DNA from 3 places in the Serratia ficaria genome. Region 1 is predicted to be linked to each of the others. Evidence: predicted binding sites of a transcription regulator. Region 1 holds the regulator's gene; each other region holds the start of a gene.

Region 1 (4,981 bases):
TAGGCCAGCGCGGCGGGATCCGGCTCCCGTTCTTCCAGCATCAGCCGCAGCGCGCGCTGATCGTTTTCCAGCGCCTGGTGCGCGTTTTTGCGCAGCAGGCCGCTTTGCCACTGCGGCCACAGCCAGATGGTGCCGCCGAAGACCAGCACGCAGCCAATCAGCGTATCGACCAGGCGCGGCACCAGGAAATGGGAGCCGTTCAGCGCCAGCAGCTGCAGGGTGTACACCGCGGTAACCGTGAAGCCGATGACCGCCAGCCCGTAGTTTTTCCGCGAAACCAGGTAGGCCAGCAGCGTGATCGCCAACATGATGCTCAGGGTTTCGGCCTCCGGCAGCTGCAGCCGCAGCAGGCCGGCGGCGATCATCAGCCCGGCCAGGGTGCCGAGCGCACGGTGCTGGATCCGCACCCGGGTGGCATTGTAGCCGTTCTGGCTCACCAGCATGATGGTCAACAGGATCCAGTAAGGCTTGGGCAGGTTGAACATCATCCCCAGGCTGCTGCCGAGCGCCAGCGTGACGCCCAGCCGCGCGGCGTTGCGCAGGGCGTTGGACCTGAACGACAGGTAGCTGGCCAGCGCCGGCCAGAACGGCAGGCGGCTCTGATTGGCCATCAGATCGCGACGGTACAGCGGGCGCTGGGTGCGCAGCAGGCGGGCGATGCGGCTGAAATGGTAATAGCAGAACTGGCCGACCGGGTTGTCGGCATGCTGCGCCGCCACCTTCTCCAACGCCGCCAGTTCATGGGTCATATTGAAGCGCTGCGAATGCTGATGATAGAGGATATCGTGCGCCACCACGCGCAGCCGGCCGGCGATCACCTGGGCGTTGCGGCGGATAATCGCTTCGGCCTGGCTTTGCTCCACCAGTTTTTGCACCTCTTCCGGCTGATGCAGGCTGACGGTAATGTGCTCCTGCAGATCCAGCGCCACCTGGAAGGTGCGCAGCAGGCGTTTTTGCTCCAGATTGCTGGCGTGCGGCAGGAAGTTGAGCTGCTGATACAGCAGGCCGATCAGATCCATCACCTTTTGCTGGCGCACCAGCAGCGGCGGCAGCGCGGTTTGCGGATCGGTGTGCTGGGTCAGCAGCGAATATTTGGCCTCGCAGTAGTCCGCCAGCTCCAGATACAGCTGGCTCAAAGACTCGCGCATCGGCTGCTCTTTCCACAGCTTGAACCAGAACCAGGTGAACAGGCCGTACCAGGCGGTGCCGATGACGTACAGCAGCGGCGCCTGCCAGATCGGCACCGTACCGGCCATGCTGAGGGAAAAAATGGCGGCCACCAGCGCCGCCGGCAGCAGCCGGGCGTGCAGCGGGCTGATTTCCCCGCTGACGCCGAGCAGCAGCGCCAGGCCGAGCATCAGCGCCGGCAGCGGCACCTGCCACAGCAGCGCCTGTTGCAACAGCAGGCTGCTGAGCGCGAACAGCGAACCGCCGACGATCAGACGTTTAAAGAAGCGTTTATGGGGCGTGTCCAGCCCGGCGATGTTGCAGCAGGCGGGAACCAGCGAAAACAGCAGGCCGAGCTGCAGCTGGCCAATCAGCAGGCCGAGCAGTACCGGCAGGCACAGCACCAGCGTTTGCCGCAGTGCGTAGTTGACTTCGGGGTGGTAGATCAGGCGGCGCCACATCGCAGGCTGCAGATAAAAAAACGGCGCATCGCTGCGCCGTTTTTTCAGTGATTAACGCGTGCCGTAGACGACAATGGTTTTGCCGTGGGCGGAGATCAGGTTTTGGTCTTCCAGCATTTTCAGAATACGGCCAACGGTTTCGCGTGAGCAGCCGACGATCTGGCCGATTTCTTGACGGGTGATCTTGATCTGCATGCCGTCCGGGTGGGTCATGGCATCAGGCTGTTTCGCCAGGTTCAGCAGGGTTTGCGCGATGCGGCCGGTAACGTCCAGGAAGGCGAGGTTGCCCACTTTCTCGGAGGTGACCTGCAGGCGGCTTGCCATCTGGGCGGACAGGCGCATCAGGATGTCTGGGTTAACCTGGATCAGCTGACGGAATTTCTTATAGGAAATTTCAGCCACTTCACAGGCGGTCTTCGCCCGAACCCAGGCGCTGCGCTCCTGACCTTCTTCAAACAATCCGAGCTCGCCGATGAAATCCCCCTGGTTGAGGTAGGACAGGATCATCTCTTTACCTTCTTCATCCTTGATCAGCACCGCTACGGAGCCTTTCACGATGTAGTAAAGCGTTTCGGCCTTTTCACCTTGGTGAATCAGCGTACTCTTCGATGGATATTTGTGGATATGGCAATGAGACAGGAACCATTCGAGAGTAGGGTCTGTTTGCGGTTTGCCGAGAACCATTCGCTGTTATCCTCTGTTGTTATCGCTGCCTTGTGTCACAGGGGTCAGAGTTCCCTGTAAAACGTGCCTGTAGCCGTTGTCTGAGCGAGGGCTATCGGCAGGTTTTGAGGCGTGTCATAAATATACGCTGTCGCTCTAGCATATTAACTTGCCGGGAGAGCTGCAAGCTACATTCTATTAACATACCGGTAAAGGAGCCTTTCCCTGGGCGTTTCCCTGAAATCAGTGTCCCGGAAAGATTTATTGCGGCTCTGTTTGTAGCACAGAGTAAGGCGGGTGTCTTGTGTTGTCTCGCTTCAGCATGATTAGCATCAGGTTCCGTTGCCTGTTTCTATGCGAAAGCGTACCCTGATTTTAAGAAATCAACCGGAGTGACCAGTATGCAGGCAAGAGTCAAGTGGGTGGAAGGGTTAACGTTTCTGGGTGAATCGGCGTCAGGCCATCAGGTGCTGATGGACGGCAACGCCGGCGACAAGGCGCCCAGCCCGATGGAAATGGTGCTGATGTCGGTGGGCGGCTGCAGCGCGATCGACGTGGTGTCGATCCTGCAAAAAGGCCGCAACGACGTGCGCGACTGCGAAGTCAAACTGACCTCCGAACGCCGCGAAGAAGCGCCGCGCCTGTTTACCCGTATCAACCTGCATTTCATCGTGACCGGCCAGCATCTGACCGACAAGATCGTTGAGCGGGCGGTCAACCTGTCGGCCGAGAAGTATTGTTCGGTCGCGCTGATGCTGAACAAGGCCGCCAGCGTGACCCACAGCTTCGAGATCCGCAGCCCGGAATAACCGGTTAACGGGCGCGGCCAGCGCTGCGCCCGTGCGCTATCATTCGATCTTCTTGCCTTCCAGCAGCCGTTGCACCAGCGGCGCCATAATCAGCTCCATCGCCAGCCCCATTTTGCCGCCCGGCACCACCAGCGTGTTGATGTGCGAGATGAACGAGCCCTGCAGCATCGCCAGCAGGTAGGGGAAATCAATCTGATCCAGCCCGCGGAAGTGGATCACCACGAAGCTTTCATCCAGCGAGGGGATCGCCTTGGCGGCGAACGGGTTGGAGGTGTCCACCGTCGGCACGCGCTGGAAGTTGATGTGGGTGCGCGAGAACTGCGGCGTAATGTAGTTGATGTAGTCTTCCATCGAACGCACGACAGAGTCCATCACCGCCTCGCGGGAATGGCCGCGCTCGCCGGTATCGCGGATCAGCTTCTGGATCCATTCCAGGTTGACTATCGGCACCACCCCGACCAGCAGGTCGACATGGTTGGCCACGTCGTTGTGTTCGGTGACCACGCCGCCGTGCAGGCCCTCGTAAAACAGCACGTCGGTCGGCGCCGGCAGCGGCTCCCAGGGGGTGAAGGTGCCGGGCACCTGATTGTAGGGCACCGCCTCGTCATAGGTGTGCAGGTACTTGCGCGAGCGGCCGGTGCCGTTTTTGCCGTACTCGATAAAGCTCTGCTGCAGCAGGCCGAAATCGTTGGCCTCGGGGCCGAAGTAGCTGATATGCCGCCCCAGGTCGCGCGCCTTGCGGATCGCCGCGTCCATTTCCGGCCGGGTATAGCGGTGGAAGCTGTCGCCTTCGAGCTCCGCGGCGCGAATGTTGAGCTGCTGGAAAATCTTGCGGAACGCCACGCTGGTGGTGGTGGTGCCGGCTCCGCTGGAGCCGGTCACCGCGATAACGGGATGTTTGGCAGACATGATGGTTGTCACTCCGTGTTAAATGCGCCGGCGTCAGATTCAGATATGGTTATGGGTTTGTTTGACGCCCTTTCGCCGGGGGCAAAATCTCGCGCGCTGGTTTGCAATGGCCCATTGTTACCTGATTTTTTCCGTCAGTCATAGAACCGATAACCACTAAATTTCTTCCTGCCCGGCGCGTAGCTGCCCGCGCGGCATGATGTTGACGGTTTCATGCAGCTCCGACCACATCAGCACCACTTCGCCGCTTTTCAGCTGGCGGCGCACGTCTTCCACCTTCTGTTCCAGCGAGCGTTCATGTTCGCCGTAGTCGGTGCCTTCCCGCAGCACAAAGGATTCGATCAGGCTGTTCAGGGTGTCGGTTGCCAATTCTTTCCAGGGGATAATCACGTCGGGATGTCCAGATAAGGGGATAGCCAGGATGGAATGCGATATTCCAGCCACATTTGCGGTTTTTTCAGCGTGCCGCCAACGAAGCCGACGTGGCCGCCAAACTCGGTCAGCTGGTATTCGATGTTGCGCGGCAGGTTGGCGACTTCGGGGATCACTTCATCGGTCATGAAGGGATCGTCCTTCGCATGGATGATCAGCAGCGGCGTTTGGATCGCCGGCAGCAACGGCAGCGCGCTGCAGCGCCGGTAATAATCGGTGGCGTCGCTGAAGCCGTGGATGCGCGAGGTGATGGCGTCGTCGAACTCGCGGATGCGCCGCAGGCGATTGAGCTGCGGCAGCCTGAGCGGCAGGGTGTCCGGATAGTGCAGCAGCTTGCGGGTGGCGTTTTGCTTCAGCTGCCCCAGCAGATAGCGCTGATAAACGCGGGAAAATCCCTGATCCATGCGGAACGAACAGGGTTCCAGCATCAGCGGCGCCGATACCACCACCGCCGCCTGCAGCAGGCTGTCGGCGCCCTGCTGGGCCAGATAACAGGCCAGCATGTTGCCGCCGAGCGAGACGCCCACCGCGGCGGTCGGC
Region 2 (4,981 bases), 2.4 Mb from region 1:
GATGTTGATGTTGTCGCGCACCGAATGCACCGGGATGATGCCGTCCGCCTTGCGATCCTCCGGGCACAGCATGATGCCGGCGCGGATGGCGTCGATCGGCGAACGCACCGCCAGCGCCTGGCCGTCGAGCGTCAGGCGGCCGCCGCGCACCCGGGTGGCGCCGAAAATGCCCTTCATCAATTCGCTGCGCCCGGCGCCCACCAGCCCGAACAGCCCGACAATCTCGCCGGCGCGCACGCTGAGGCTGATGGGCGTTTTCACCCCTTGCGCCTGCAGCCGGTCCAGCTGCAGGCGCACCGCGCCCAGCTCTCGCGGCTGGTAGCCATAGACGTCGCCGAGATCGCGCCCGACCATCGCCTGCACCAGCTGAGCGTGATCGACCTGGTTCATGTCGGCGAAGGTGCGCACGTAGCGGCCGTCCTTGAATACCGTAATCGCATCGCTGAGGGCGAAGATTTCCTCCATGCGGTGCGACACGTACAGGATCACCCGCCCTTCGGCGCGCAGCTCGCGGATCACCCGGAACAGCTGTTCTATCTCCCTGGCGGACAACGAACTGGTCGGCTCGTCGAAAGCGATCACCTTGGCGTTGCGCGCCAGCGCCTTGGCGATCTCCACCATCTGCCACTGGCCGATCGACAGGTATTTGAGCGGCGTATCGGGATCGATATCCAGCCCGAGATGTTCCAGCTGCAGCCGCGCCTCGTAGCGCAGCAGTTTGCGATCCACCATGCCGCGCCGGGTCGGCAGTTGGCCCAGGTAGATGTTCTCCGCCACGGTCATTTCCGGCACCAGGTGCAGCTCCTGGTAGATGATCGCCACCCCGGCGTTCAGTGCGTCGGTGGCGTGGGCGAACTGCACCGGCCGCCCGCGAAGATGGATTTCGCCCTGGCTCGGGGCATAGTTGCCGCTGAGAATTTTCAACAGCGTCGACTTGCCGGCGCCGTTCTCGCCCATCAGGGCGTGGACCTGCCCGGCCTGACAGTCGAAGCTGATATCATCCAGCGCCTTAACGCCGGGGAAACTCTTGCCTATGCCTTTGAAAGCCAGATACGGCGTCGTGGCTGTCATCGCGCTGTCCTCATGCTTGCGTTGAAAACGCCGCCCGCGCCAGCAGGCGGCGCACCGGTTACATCAGGCCTTTTTTCTGCAGCTCGGCCTTGAAGTTGTCGCGGGTGATCAGCACCACGTCGGTCACTTCGGTGAACTTCTGCGGTTCGACGCCCTTTTCCACCCAGTCGTGCAGCATCTGGATGCTCTTGTAGCCGTGGATGTCCGGGCTGGGCAGCAGCGAGCCGTAGAAACCGGTGGCCTGCGCCTTGGAGAGTTCGCTCACCGCGTCCACGCCGTTGATGCCGATGCCGATCACGTTCGGCGCCTTGAAGCCCTGGCCTTCGGTGGCGCGCACGCCGCCCAGCACGGTGTTGTCGTTCATGCCGACGATCAGCCAGTTTTTCACTTCCGGATGTTGCACCAGCATCGAGTTGGCGGCGTCGAAGGCGCCGGGAATGTCATTGGACTTGGTCGGCACCCGGTAGATTTGCTTTTCCGGGAAGCCGGCGGCCTTCAGCGCATCCATCGAACCGCCGGTGCGGCGCCGGGCGGTATCCAGCTCATCGGCGGTGATCGCCATCACCGCGGTGTCCGCCACTTTCCAACCGCGCTGGTTCATCTCTTTCCACAGCTCCTGCCCCTGACGCTCGCCGATTTTGGTCGCCGCCATCATCACCAACGGCACGCTGTCCATCGGTTTGCCCTTGGCGGTGACGAACTGATCGTCGACGGCGATCACCTTCAGGTCATAGCTGCGCGCCTTGGCGACGATCGCCGAGCCGAGCTTCGGATCCGGGGTGCAGATGACGAACCCCTTGGCGCCGCTGGCCGCCAGGCTGTCGATGGCGTTCAGGGTCTTCTCGCCGTCCGGCACGGCGATTTTGATCACTTCGAAGCCGAGATCCTTGCCGGCCTTGTCGGCAAACTTCCACTCGGTCTGGAACCAGGGTTCTTCCGGTTGTTTGACCAAAAAGCCCAGCTTCATGGTTTCGGCGGCAGCCGAATGTGACATAACGGCCGCCAGTCCCAGCGCCGCCAGCGCCTTAGTGAATTTATGCATGATGCTCTCCGCGGTGTCGTTCTCGTTGGCGGGGAAAATGCCGCCACTGTGAAAACGTTATCATTAGGGTATCTGTGGTCGGATAAGCGCTTATGCTGCGCTATTGACCGACGTAAAGAGTAAGACGGAATAAGTTTTAGCGGGAATTTGTTGCCGAAATGTAGAGCGCTATCACATCCAGGGATTACAGCAGATATGTGCATATATTTAGCCGATTCGGCCAAGCGGCGACATTTGACAGCCATCACAAAACCGCTGGCCGAAGCAGAAAAGTGCATACTTCCAGCCAATGGATCCTCACGCCGGCGGCCCGCACGCTCCTATCGTTAACCCCTGTGTAACAACCGATAAGGAGTCAGCATCATGACCGCAGGCGCTATCGCCCTGGGATTGGACTTCGGCAGTGATTCGGTACGGGCGCTGGCGGTGGATTGCCACAGCGGCCGCGAACTGGATACCGAAGTGGTGTATTACCCGCGCTGGCAGCGCGGCGAATTCTGCGACGCCGCGGAAAACCGCTTCCGCCACCACCCGCTCGACTATATCGACGCCATGGAGCAGGCGATCGTCGCGGTGGTGCAGCGCATGCCGCCGGCCAGGCGACTGCAGGTGGCGGGCATCGGCGTCGACTCCACCGGCTCCACCCCGGCGCCGATCGACCAACAGGGCCGGGTGCTGGCGCTGCGGCCCGAGTTCGCCGCCAACCCGAACGCCATGTTCGTGTTGTGGAAGGACCACACCGCCGTCGACGAGGCCGACGCCATCAACCGCCTGTGCCGCAGCGGCGAGTTCCCTGACTATTCGCGCTATATCGGCGGCGTTTATTCGTCGGAATGGTTCTGGGCCAAGATACTGCACGTTTCGCGCCAGGACGCCGAGGTGCGGCGCGCCGCCGCCTCCTGGGTGGAGCTGTGCGACTGGGTGCCGGCGCTGCTGTCCGGCACCACCGCGCCCGACCGGCTGAAGCGCGGCCGCTGCAGCGTCGGCCACAAAACCCTGTGGCATCCCGACTGGGGCGGCCTGCCGCCGAAGGCGTTTTTCGCCGCGCTGGATCCGCTGCTGGTAGAGGACTTGCCCTGGCCGCTGTTTACCGAGGCGCAGACCGCCGATCTGCCGGTCGGCACGCTGACCGCCGAGTGGGCCGCACGGCTGGGGCTGCCGCAGAGCGTGGTGCTGTCCGGCGGCGCCTTCGACTGCCATATGGGCGCGGTGGGCGCCGGCGCTCAGCCCTATACGCTGGTCAAGGTGATCGGCACCTCCACCTGCGACATCCTGATCGCCGACCCTCAGCGGGTTGACGGCCGCGCCATCGAGGGCATCTGCGGCCAGGTCGACGGCAGCGTGGTGCCTGGCATGATCGGGCTGGAAGCCGGGCAATCGGCCTTCGGCGACATGTATGCCTGGTTCAGCCGCCTGCTGAGCTGGCCGCTGCGCGAAGCGGCGAAAAACCAGCCGGCGCTGGCGCCGCAGCTGCGGCAGATAGAAGCCGACCTGCTGACCGACCTCACCGACGCCTGGGCCCGCGCCCCTTCCCTCGATCACCTGCCGGTGGTGCTGGACTGGTTCAACGGCCGTCGCACCCCTTACGCCAATCAGCGCCTGAAAGGCGTGATTGCCGAGCTGAATCTCGGCACCGAGGCGCCGGCGCTGTTCGGCGGTTTTATCGCCGCCACCGCCTTCGGCGCCCGCGCCATCATGGAGTGCTTCGAACGGCAGCGGATCCCGGTCGACAACGTGCTGGCGATGGGCGGCATCGCCCGTAAATCGCCGGCGATCATGCAGGCCTGCGCCGACGTGATGAATCGCCCGCTGCAGATTGTCGCCTCCGACCAATGCTGCGCGCTGGGCGCGGCGATCTTCGCCGCCGTCGCCGCCGGCTGCTTCGCCGACGTGCCCGCCGCGCAGCGGCGAATGGCCTGCGGCATCGAACGCACGCTGCAACCGGACGCCCGGCGCGCGGCGCGCTATCAGCAGCTTTATCAAAACTACCAGCGCTGGTGCCGGGCGGCCGAGCCGCGCTACGCCGCCGCTGACCACGCCTAACCACCGATACTCAGGAGTCTTTGATGGACGCATTCAAGCAGCTCGAAGTCTGGTTCGCCGTCGGCAGCCAGCATCTGTATGGCCCGGCGACCTTGCAACAGGTCAGGGCCCACGCCGAACAGGTGGTGGCCAGCCTCAATAGCGAGGCCGGATTGCCGGTGAAGCTGGTGCTGAAGCCGCTGGTCACCACGCCGGATGAAATCACCGCCCTGTGCCGGGAAGCCAACTACGCGCAGAACTGCATCGGCATTGTCACCTGGCTGCACACCTTCTCGCCGGCCAAGATGTGGATAGCCGGGCTGACGCAGCTCGACAAACCGCTGTTGCAATTCCATACCCAGTTCAACGCCGAAGTGCCGTGGGACAGCATGGACATGGACTTCATGAACCTCAATCAAACCGCCCACGGCGGCCGGGAGTTCGGCTTCATCGGCGCGCGCATGCGCCAGCAGCACAGCGTGATCGCCGGCCACTGGCGCGACGGCGAAGCGCAACGGCGCATCGGCCAGTGGATGCGCGTCGCCGCCGCCAGGCAGGAAAGCCGGCAACTGAAGGTGGCGCGCTTTGGCGACAATATGCGCGAAGTGGCGGTAACCGAAGGCGATAAGGTCGGCGCGCAAATCCAGTTCGGTTATTCGGTCAGCGCCTACGGCATCGGCGATCTGGTCGGCGCGATCGATGAAATTGGCCGCGGCGAGGTGGATGCGCTGATAGAAGAGTATGAGGCCAGCTATATTCTGAGCGCGGCGGCGCAGCACGGCGGCGCCAAACGCGAGGATCTGCTGGACGCGGCGCGCATCGAACTGGGCATGAAGCGCTTCCTCG
Region 3 (4,981 bases), 1.9 Mb from region 1:
GCTCGACGCCGGGGTTCCAGGCGATCACGTCGCTCATATGGTGATGATGAACCTCGATGGTGCGCTGCAGCGCCGGATCTTTTATCAGGCTGAAGGCTTCGGGCCGGGTATAAACGCGGTCGGTCTGGCCGACGAACGTCAGCGCGCCGGTTTGGCGCGCTGGCGCACCGCCCGCCACTTTGTCGATATAGCTGTCGCCAAGGCCCGTCACCTTAACCTGTTCGATATCGCCGATCTGGAAGTAGGTGTGCAGCGCCGCAGTCGCCTGGTAGTCGCCGTGCGACTCCAGCTCGATCTCGCATTCTTCGCCCAGCTTGAAGCGGGCAATCAAGGTAAAGGCGTGCGGCCACAGTTTACGGGTTTGCTCGTTGTCCTTCAGCGTGAAGGTGAGGATAACGCCGTTGTCGTCTTCATCGTGCGCCGTCAGGCTCCAGGGTTGGTTGCGGGCAAAGCCGTGCGAAGGCTGCGCCACCGGGCCGAACCAGGGCCAGCAAATCGGCACGCCGCCGCGGACCGCCTTGCCTTTCTGGAACGGGGTATTGCCGCTGAGCCAGATAACCGGCCGATCGCCGCTGGGCTGCCAGGCTAACAGGTGCGCGCCCTGCAGGGCGATCGCCGCGCGCACTTTGGGGTGCGACACCACAACGACGCCCAGCTCATCGAGCTGCCGCTGGCTGATATACGGAGAAATCTGTTCGCTAACGGGCAGGGTGAAAATTTTTTCGTTCATCGGTTGGCCTTTTGTTCGCCTAAACACAAATAAAAAGGGCGACATAAATGTCGCCCTCGTCATCAGCTTAACATCATTCCATTATTTGGAGATGTGAGCGATCAGATCCAGAACCTTGTTGGAGTAGCCAGTTTCGTTGTCGTACCAGGAAACCAGTTTCACAAAGTTGTCGTTCAGCGCGATGCCGGCTTTGGCATCGAACACGGAAGTCAGGATTTCGCCGTTGAAATCGGTAGACACCACGTCGTCTTCAACGTAGCCCAGAACGCCTTTCATGGAGCCTTCGGCAGCGGCTTTGATGACTTTCTTGATTTCTTCGTAGGTAGCCGGTTTTTCCAGACGTACGGTCAGGTCAACGACAGAAACGTTAGGAGTAGGAACGCGGAACGCCATGCCGGTCAGTTTGCCTTTCAGCTCTGGCAGAACTACGCCTACCGCTTTCGCTGCGCCGGTAGAAGAAGGGATGATGTTCTGGGACGCGCCGCGGCCGCCGCGCCAGTCTTTGTGAGACGGGCCGTCAACGGTTTTCTGAGTGGCGGTGGTCGCGTGAACGGTGGTCATCAGACCTTCGATGATGCCGAAGTTGTCGTTGATGACTTTAGCCAGTGGCGCCAGGCAGTTGGTGGTGCAAGATGCGTTGGAAACGATGTCTTGGCCAGCGTATTTTTCAAAGTTTGCGCCACGCACGAACATTGGGGTCGCGTCTTTGGAAGGGCCGGTCAGAACAACTTTTTTCGCGCCAGCGGTGATGTGTTTGCGTGCGGTTTCGTCGGTCAGGAAGATACCGGTCGCTTCAGCGACCACGTCAACACCCACTTCGTTCCACTTCAGGTTAGCCGGGTCTTTCTCTGCGGTAACACGGATGGTTTTGCCGTTAACAACCAGATGGCCGTCTTTAACTTCTACCGTACCGTTGAAACGGCCGTGAGTAGAGTCATATTTCAGCATGTAAGCCATGTACTCTGCGTCCAACAGATCGTTGATTGCAACGATTTCGATGTCGGAACGTTCCTGAGCGGCACGGAAAACAATGCGACCGATACGGCCAAAACCGTTGATACCTACTTTGATAGTCATATATTCCACCAGCTATTTGTTAGTGAATAAAAGGTTGGTTGTAAAATTACAAAAACCTTACCAAGCGTCAAGCGGAATCGTGTCAATTCTTGCGGCAAGTCAAACCTGGGGGTCGGGTTTGCGCGCTTATTGCACAGTCCGTTTGCGTTCGGCCTCATCCGTAATATGGGGTCAAACCGCCAAGTATAAAGTCAGCATGCGCAAGATGTGTGATCGGTATCACATAACATCGCGGCGTGACCTTTATGGCGTACAGTTTAGGCCAAAAACCCCTGCAGCGGTGTTAATTTTTTGTTATTATTAATCATTGTTTTCGTTGACATTATCCACATTCAGAGAAACGCACAAATGGCTAAAGAGACAACCCCAGGTCAACCGGTCACGGAACTGAATGAAATCCAACGTTATGTGACCCAGGAGCGCGGCACCGAAGCGCCGTATTCCGGGAAATTGCTGCACAACAAACGCGAGGGCGTGTACCATTGCCTGTGCTGTAACCAGCCGCTGTTCTATTCGGAAACCAAGTATGATTCCGGCTGCGGCTGGCCGAGCTTTTATGAGCCGGTTTCCGATGATGCAATTCGTTATCTTGATGATAATTCACATAATATGCATCGCGTTGAGATCCGCTGCGGCCACTGCGACGCGCATTTGGGGCATGTATTCCCCGATGGCCCGCAGCCGACCGGCGAACGCTTCTGCGTTAACTCGGCGTCGCTGAGCTTTACCGACGGCGAGAACGGCGATAAGACCGTCGGCTAAGGGGGGCATTTGGCCAACAAAATCGATTCAGCTAATTATTCTTCCGCAGGTGGGAAATGCTCTGATGGATGTGAAAGATCTGATTGCGGCGATGACGCCGGAAATCTACCAGCGCCTGGCGCAGGCGGTTGAGCTGGGCAAATGGCCGGACGGCGTGGCGCTGACCCCGGAACAGAAAGAAAACAGCCTGCAGGCGGTGATGCTGTGGCAGTCGATGAACAATGCCGATCCGCAACATATGAGCATCGGCACCGACGGCCAGATCGTGATGAAAAGCAAGCAGGAGCTGAAACAGCAGTTCGTCGGCGAACCGCTGGTAAAACTGAAACCGCAATAATGCGCAAGGCAGGGCGATGCCGCCATCGCCCGCCGTTTTAGCGCTTCCCGCCGTTTATCCCCAAAGACCCGCCAGACGGTAGTGGCCGTCGGTACCCATTCCCAGAACATAGCGCCGCTCAAACCTTTGAAATGGCGAACAGCGATTGGCGATTTTCGCCGGAGAAAGCAGGGCGCCCCGGCTGTCAGCCGGCGATGAATTGTGACAAGGTAACCAGCTGCGCGCCGGCTTGCCGCATCGCCTGCAGCGCTTGCCGGCTGTCGCCCGGCTGCAAATCGACGCCGCGGCAGCCGTCGACGATTACCTGCGTCTGATACCCCAGCTCCAGCGCGTCCAGCACGCTGAATTTGACGCAGTAGTCGGTCGCCAGCCCCATGATCGCCAGCCGGTCGACGCCATGGCTTTGCAGCCAGTCGTTGAGCGCGGTTTGCGCCCGGTGGCCGTTGTCGAAGAAGGCGCTGTAGCTGTCGATATCCGGGCTTTGCCCTTTGCGGAACACCTCCGCGATGGCCGCCTGATGCAAATCGGGATGAAATTCGGCCCCGGGGCTCCCCTGCACGCAATGCACCGGCCACCAGACCTGCGGCAGGCCCTCCAACAGGCCCAGGGTGCCCGGCTGGGCATTGGCGTTGACCGCAAAGCTGCGGTGGTTGGCGGGGTGCCAGTCCTGGCAGGCGACCACCGGTTCACCGCGCGCGACACAGGCGGCGATGGCGCGATTGGCGACGGCGACGGCGGCGTCGCCGTCCGTTACCGCCAGCGCGCCGCCGGGGCAAAAGTCATTTTGCAGGTCAATCAACAACAGGGCCGTTTTCATCGCCGCTCCAAAATGAGGTTAACCGGTAATGCTCAGCTCGCCGCGCAGGTCTTGCTGCATCAGGCTGCGGATTTGTTCCGGCGTCAGCGGCTGGCTCAGCAGATAGTGCAGTTTAGTCAACGCCGCTTCCACCGTCATGTCGAAACCGCTGATCACGCCGGCATGCGCCAACGCATTGCCGGTGGCGTAACCTTCCATATTGACCCGCCCGGAGATGCACTGCGTCAGGTTGACCACCACGATGCCGCGCTCGGAGGCCGCGCGCAGCTCATCGACCAGCTCGGCTTTTTGCGGCGCATTGCCGACGCCGTAGGAACGCAGGATCAGCGCTTTAACCGGCTGCAGCAGGAAGTTACGCACTACCGCGCCGGAGATCCCCGGATAAATAGTCACTACGCCGATGGGCTGCGGCGTGATGTCGTGCACTTTCAGCTCGCCGTTGCAGGCCGGGCTGTCGATGCCGTTTTGGCGGCGAATGTGGATACCGGCCTCCAGCAGCGGCGGCAGATTGGGGGAGGCGAAGGCGTCGAAGCCGTCGGCGTGCGCCTTGGTGGTGCGGTTGCCGCGGAACAGCTTGTTGTTGAAGAACAGACTGACCTCGTTCACCGGGTGATTGGCCGCCAGATACAGCGCATTCAGCAGGTTGGTCTGGCCGTCGGAGCGCAGCTCCGCCAGCGGGATTTGCGAACCGGTGACGATCACCGGCTTGGCCAGGTTCTCCAACATGAATGACAGCGCCGACGCGGTGAAGGCCATGGTGTCGGTGCCGTGCAGAATGACAAAGCCGTCGTAGCGATCGTAATTCCGTTTGATGTCGTCGGCGATGTGCTGCCAGTCTTCCGGCGTCATGTCGGAAGAGTCGATCAGCGGCGCATATTCGTGGATGGTGAAATCCGGCATTTCCGGCCGATGGAATTCCGGCATCAGCGCCAGCTGACGCTGCAAATGGCCGGAAACCGGAATATAGCCGTGCTCGGAGCGTTGCATGCCGATGGTGCCGCCGGTGTAGGCGACGTAGATGGATTTCTTTTGCATGGTCATTGTTTTAACGGAGATAAGATGGGCTGAATTATAGGGGGATAACGGCAGAAAAAAAGCCCGGCGGCTGCCGGGCTGAAGATTTATTTGTTAGCGGACTTCTCCGCAGGTCAAACAGATAGCGTAACGGTTTTGCGGATCGTTCAGATTGTTGAACAGGCCCGGTTGCTCTTTCACCGCCATGGCGACGGAGGCCAGCGGCGCCGGCAGCACGGCCTGA

What was found. The regulator CRP, encoded in region 1, controls carbon source genes, mostly activating them, when cyclic AMP is high. The targets are predictions, from matches to a motif close to ATGTGANNNNNNTCACAT.
Region 2: CKW09_RS11550 (arabinose ABC transporter substrate-binding protein) is a predicted target of CRP. The motif match lies at 2,346-2,363, and genes of this name have one in related genera.
Region 3: msrB (peptide-methionine (R)-S-oxide reductase MsrB) is a predicted target of CRP. The motif match lies at 2,015-2,032, and genes of this name have one in related genera.

The regions. Positions count from the first base shown of each region.
Region 1 is NZ_LT906479.1:4,838,326-4,843,306, reverse strand. It holds gene CKW09_RS22735 (YccS/YhfK family putative transporter) at 1-1,628, opposite strand, end outside; gene crp (cAMP-activated global transcriptional regulator CRP) at 1,680-2,312, opposite strand; gene CKW09_RS22725 (OsmC family protein) at 2,693-3,100, shown strand; gene CKW09_RS22720 (phosphoribulokinase) at 3,140-4,009, opposite strand; gene CKW09_RS22715 (YheU family protein) at 4,166-4,399, opposite strand; gene CKW09_RS22710 (hydrolase) at 4,396-4,981, opposite strand, start outside.
Region 2 is NZ_LT906479.1:2,430,628-2,435,608, reverse strand. It holds gene araG (L-arabinose ABC transporter ATP-binding protein AraG) at 1-1,071, opposite strand, end outside; gene CKW09_RS11550 (arabinose ABC transporter substrate-binding protein) at 1,130-2,113, opposite strand; gene CKW09_RS11545 (ribulokinase) at 2,477-4,156, shown strand; gene araA (L-arabinose isomerase) at 4,180-4,981, shown strand, end outside.
Region 3 is NZ_LT906479.1:2,922,717-2,927,697, reverse strand. It holds gene CKW09_RS13865 (D-hexose-6-phosphate mutarotase) at 1-730, opposite strand, end outside; gene gapA (glyceraldehyde-3-phosphate dehydrogenase) at 812-1,807, opposite strand; gene msrB (peptide-methionine (R)-S-oxide reductase MsrB) at 2,156-2,569, shown strand; gene CKW09_RS13845 (YeaC family protein) at 2,634-2,906, shown strand; gene pncA (bifunctional nicotinamidase/pyrazinamidase) at 3,091-3,723, opposite strand; gene ansA (asparaginase) at 3,742-4,758, opposite strand; gene sppA (signal peptide peptidase SppA) at 4,852-4,981, opposite strand, start outside.